Regions from separate parts of the Paucibacter sp. B51 genome, predicted to be linked through region 2. Evidence: predicted binding sites of a transcription regulator. Region 2 holds the regulator's gene; the other holds the start of a gene.
The links. The regulator HrcA, encoded in region 2, represses chaperone genes, less so after heat shock. The targets are predictions, from matches to a motif close to TTAGCACTCNNNNNNNNNGAGTGCTAA.

Region 1: rpoH (RNA polymerase sigma factor RpoH) is a predicted target of HrcA. The motif match lies at 924-950, and genes of this name have one in related genera.

The regions. Positions count from the first base shown of each region.
Region 1 is NZ_JAPIVN010000001.1:2,325,155-2,327,610, forward strand. It holds gene rpoH (RNA polymerase sigma factor RpoH) at 1-877, opposite strand, end outside; gene OOB33_RS09945 (chemotaxis protein CheW) at 1,039-1,548, opposite strand; gene ychF (redox-regulated ATPase YchF) at 1,775-2,456, opposite strand, start outside.
Region 2 is NZ_JAPIVN010000001.1:2,042,981-2,045,436, forward strand. It holds gene OOB33_RS08695 (NAD kinase) at 1-518, opposite strand, end outside; gene hrcA (heat-inducible transcriptional repressor HrcA) at 587-1,606, shown strand; tRNA gene OOB33_RS08705 (tRNA-Ile) at 1,807-1,883, shown strand; gene OOB33_RS08710 (PEP-CTERM sorting domain-containing protein) at 2,104-2,456, opposite strand, start outside.

The sequences.
Region 1 (2,456 bases), 280 kb from region 2:
CTTCGATCTGGCGGATACGCTCGGCCGACACGCCGTACTCGGCCGCCAGCTCATGCAGGGTCATGCCGCCGGACGAATCGTCGTTGACCTTGAGCCAGCGTTCTTCGACGATGCGGCGGCTGCGTTCGTCCAGTGCTTCCAGCGCGCGGCTGATACCGTCGCCGGCCAGCTCGTCGCGCGCTTGGGCTTCCAGCACGCGGGTCGGTTCCTGGCTGTCGTCGGCCAGGTAGGCGATGGGAGCGAAACTCTCGCCGTCCTCGTCGCTTTGCGGCTCGAGCGCCACATCGCCGCCGGACATGCGGGTTTCCATCTCCAGCACTTCTTCCGGCTTGACGTTCAGCTCGCGCGCCACATGGGCCAGCTGCGCTTCGCTGAGGCTGTTGCGATGGGTTTGGTCGTCGGCCTGGTCTTCCTTCATGCTGTGCTTCATCGAGCGCAGATTGAAGAACAGCTTGCGCTGGGCCTTGGTCGTGGCGACCTTGACCATGCGCCAGTTGCGCAGCACATATTCGTGGATCTCGGCCTTGATCCAATGCATGGCATAGCTGACCAGGCGTACGCCCTGGTCTGGGTCGTAGCGCTTGACGGCCTTCATCAGGCCGACATTGCCTTCCTGGATCAGGTCGCCCTGGGGCAGGCCATAGCCCATGTACTGGCGCGAGATCGACACCACCAGGCGCAGGTGAGAGAGCACCAAGCGGCCGGCGGCCTCAAGATCACCGCTGTCACGCAGACGGCGGGCGGCCGAGCTTTCCTCTTCCGGGGTCAGCAGGGGCAGGCGGTTGACGGCGGAGATGTATGCATCCAGGTTGCCGAGCGAGGGCACCAGCGACCAGGGGTCACGGACCGTCAGAGCAGTGGGTGTAGACAAAGTCATCGCTTTCTTTCGCAAGCCGAACCTCAGCGGTTCCATGAGGTCAATATTAGCACTCTCGTTTAGTGAGTGCCAAATCGCTGGGGTTATTCCAGAAAGTGGATGAATATGCGCTTTTTGGTGAGTGCGCTCGCTAACTTATAGCGGCGCATCGCCGGCTTGCGTCAGTCCAGCAGGCCGAAATCTGGGCTAACGACCATGGTGTCGATGTCCAGCAGGATCAGCATGCGCTCGCCGATCTTGCCCAGACCGGTGATGAAGCGGGCGTCCAGCGCCGCCGCCACTTCGGGTCGCGGCTTGATCTCATCGGCGCTGAGTTCCAGTACGTCGGAGACCGAGTCCACCACCACACCGACGATGCGCTGCGCCACATTGAGCACGATCACCACGGTGAAGGCGTTGTACTCGCCGCTTTGGCCCAGGCGCATGCGCAGGTCGACGATGGGCACGATGACGCCGCGCAGATTGACCACACCCTTGATGAAATCGGGCGAATGGGCGACGCGGGTGGGCGGCTCGTAGGAGCGGATTTCCTGCACTCGCAGGATGTCGATGCCGTATTCCTCGCCACCGATGCGGAAGGTCAGGAATTGCTGGGTGTCATGCCGGGCCTGGCCGGTGGCGGGCTGCAGGGCTTGGGCACCAGAGGAGGGAACCAGTTCGTTAGAGCTCATGGATCGGTGGGCTTGTCTGCGGTGAAGTCGGGGGAGGGCCGGTCATTCGTGAGAACGTCGCACACTCATTTTGCAACCATTGTGCGCCGCGCCATCGCTCGATCTGCTGCCCCCGGGCCGGGTAATTTCCCCCATGCAGTTGGCGCCTGCCGGCAGGTCAGGCCAGCGCCCAGAAAAAAGCCCCGCGCGGGCGGGGCTTTCTCGTCGCAGAGGGCTTGCGCTTGGCTCAGACGTTGAAGAGGAAGTTGAGCACGTCGCCATCCTTGACCACGTATTCCTTGCCTTCGGCGCGCATCTTGCCGGCATCCTTGGCACCTTGCTCACCTTTGTAGGTGATGAAGTCTTCATAGGCGATGGTCTGGGCGCGGATATAGCCGCGCTCAAAATCGGTGTGGATCACGCCGGCGGCTTGCGGGCCGGTGTCGCCCTTGTGGATGGTCCAGGCGCGCACTTCCTTCACACCGGCGGTGAAGTAGGTCTGCAGGCCCAGCAGGCTGAAGCCCGCGCGGATCAGGCGGTTCAGGCCCGGCTCTTCCTGGCCCATCTCGGCCAGGAACATGGCGCGGTCTTCATCGCTCATTTCCGACAGTTCGGCTTCGGTCTTGGCGCAGATGGCGACCACCGGGCCGTTCTGGGCGGCGGCGTACTCCTTCAGGCGGTCCAGGAAGGGGTTGTTCTCGAAGCCGTCTTCGGCCACGTTGCCCACAAACATGGCCGGCTTGGCCGTGATCAGGCAAAGGGGCTTGAGGATGGCCTGCTCTTCCTTGCTGAAATCGATGGTGCGCACCGGCTTGGCCTGGTCCAGCGAAGCCTGGCAGCGCTCCAGCACCTTGACCAGGGCGATGGCGTCCTTGTCACCGGCGCGGGCCACCTTGTTGTAGCGGTGCAGGCTCTTCTCGACCGTGCCC
Region 2 (2,456 bases):
TTGGCCACGAACTCGTCGCCCACATCGATGCGCAGCTCCACCATGCTGGCGGTGGCGCCGCGGCTGACCACCACATCGTTCAAGGCCAGGCCGTCGAAGATGCTCTCGCCATCGCGCCAGACCGAGCCTTCCAGCATGGAGCGCTTTTCGGTCTCGAAATCGCCGTCCAGAATCGGCGCCAGCGCTTCCTGAAACTTCTCCAGCGAGATGTCGGTGATGAAGCCCAGGCGGCCCTGGTTGATGCCCACCAGCGGGATGCCATGCGGCGCCATCTCGCGCGCGAAACCGAGCATGGTGCCGTCACCGCCGACGACGATGGCCAGGTCGCAGCGCGAGCCCAGCTCCTCGGTCGTCAAGGCCTCGAAGGCCGTCATGCCGGTGTTGAGGGCGGTCTCGCTTTCGAGGGAAACATCGAGGCCTTGCCGCATCAGAAAATCGGCAATCTCCTCCAGAATCGGGCGTATGCCGCGGGCCTGGTGTTTGCCGACGATTGCCACATGTTGGAAACGTTTGGCCATAGCGAAGAATTACACCACAGCACTATGTCAGTCCGCTGAAGGCGGGCGCCAGTCCCTACAATGCCGCCATGCTCGACGAGCGATCCAAATCCCTGCTGAAAACCCTGGTCGAACGCTATATCGCGGACGGCCAACCTGTCGGTTCCCGCACCCTGTCCAAAGCCTCGGGCCTGGAGCTGAGTCCTGCCACCATCCGCAATGTGATGGCCGATCTGGAAGAGCTGGGCCTGATCGCCAGCCCTCACACCAGCGCCGGCCGCATCCCCACGGCGCGCGGCTACCGGCTCTTTGTCGACACCATGCTGACCGCCCAGCCCGGCCTGGTGGTGCCCGATGACCGGCCGATCGAGGCCCAGATCCAGCCCGACCAGCCCCAGCGTGTGATTGCCAGCGCCGCGCATCTGCTGTCCAGCCTGTCCAATTTCGTCGGCGTGGTCACCGCGCCGCGCAAGCCGAGTGTCTTCCACCACATCGAGTTCCTGCGCCTGGGCGAGCGCCGCGTGCTGGTCATCATGGTCTCGCCCGATGGCGATGTGCAGAACCGCGTCATCTTCACCGCCCAAGACCACAGCCAGGCCGAGCTGGCCGAGGCCAGCAACCGCCTGAACGCCAGCTACGCCGGCCTGAGCCTCGAGGCCGTGCGCGAGCGCCTCAAGAGCGAGGTGGACCAGCTGCGCAGCGAAATCTCCGGCCTGATGAGCGCAGCGGTCCAGGTGGGCAGCGAAGCCATGGCCGACGAGCAGGAGCGCGTCATCATCTCCGGCGAGCGCAATCTGCTCACCGTGCAGGACTTCTCCAACGATATGGGCAGCCTGCGCCGCCTGTTCGATATGTTCGAGCAAAAGACGCAGCTCATGCGCCTGCTCGACGTCTCCAGCCGCGCCGAAGGCGTGCGCATCTACATCGGCGGTGAGAGCCAGGTCGTGCCCTTCGAAGAGCTGTCCATCGTCTCCTCGCCCTACGAAGTCAATGGCCAGGTCGTCGGCACCCTGGGCGTCATCGGCCCCACCCGCATGGCCTACGACCGTATGATCCAGATCGTGGACATCACCTCGCGGATGGTGAGTCAGGCGCTGTCGCAGAAGTGAGGGGCGGGGCGCCGCTGGCGCGGTGAATGGGTGAACAGGTGAACGGGTGAACGGGTGAACACCTGCGGGACAGGTTGCTCCGCGATTCGCGCGCCCCTCGGGCCCCCAGCCCTCGCCCGCAGCGCCCCTATACAATCGCGGGCTTCGCCGGTGCAAGGCCGGCGATTTTTCTTCTTCTCCAAGGGTCTCAAGTCCCCCGGGGGCCGTTAGCTCAGTTGGTTAGAGCAGGGGACTCATAATCCCTTGGTCACAGGTTCAAGTCCTGTACGGCCTACCAGTCATCCCCTCCAAGCCACACCCATTTCGCGGTGCGCGGTCGAGGTTGGCAGCCGTTTGCCGCACTCTTTGCCTCACTTTTCCAGGAATCACCGGGTCAGGGGTGGCTGGATGTTTTTTGCAATCTCCCTTTCGTAAAAAGGCCCGCAGTTGCGGGCGTGAAGGCACGGCGTGAAGCCGTGCGAGATGACGAATCGGGAACTCTGAGGGCCCGGAGTGGGTCAGCGCTGAGGTGAGTTTGTCGGAGTGGGCTTGGCGCGGCGGCGGCTGACGACGCCCAGCCAGCCGAGGCCGCCCAAGGTCAGCACCCAGCTCTCCGGCTCCGGCACGCTGGACACCAAGGTCATTTGGTAGGCATGGACCTGGCCGTTGTGGACGGCGGTGCCGACGATGCTGCCGTTGTCGGCGATGGCCATGGCGGAGGCGCTGGTGTTGGTGCTGAAGTCCCAATCGCTGCCGGCGGGCAGCAGGCTTTGGATGGTGTAAGTCGTGCCGTCGGCGTAGAGGAAGGGGATGGAGAACTCGCCGCCGGCGTTGCCGACCACCCAGCCTTTGTCGTTGACGCCGCTGCCCG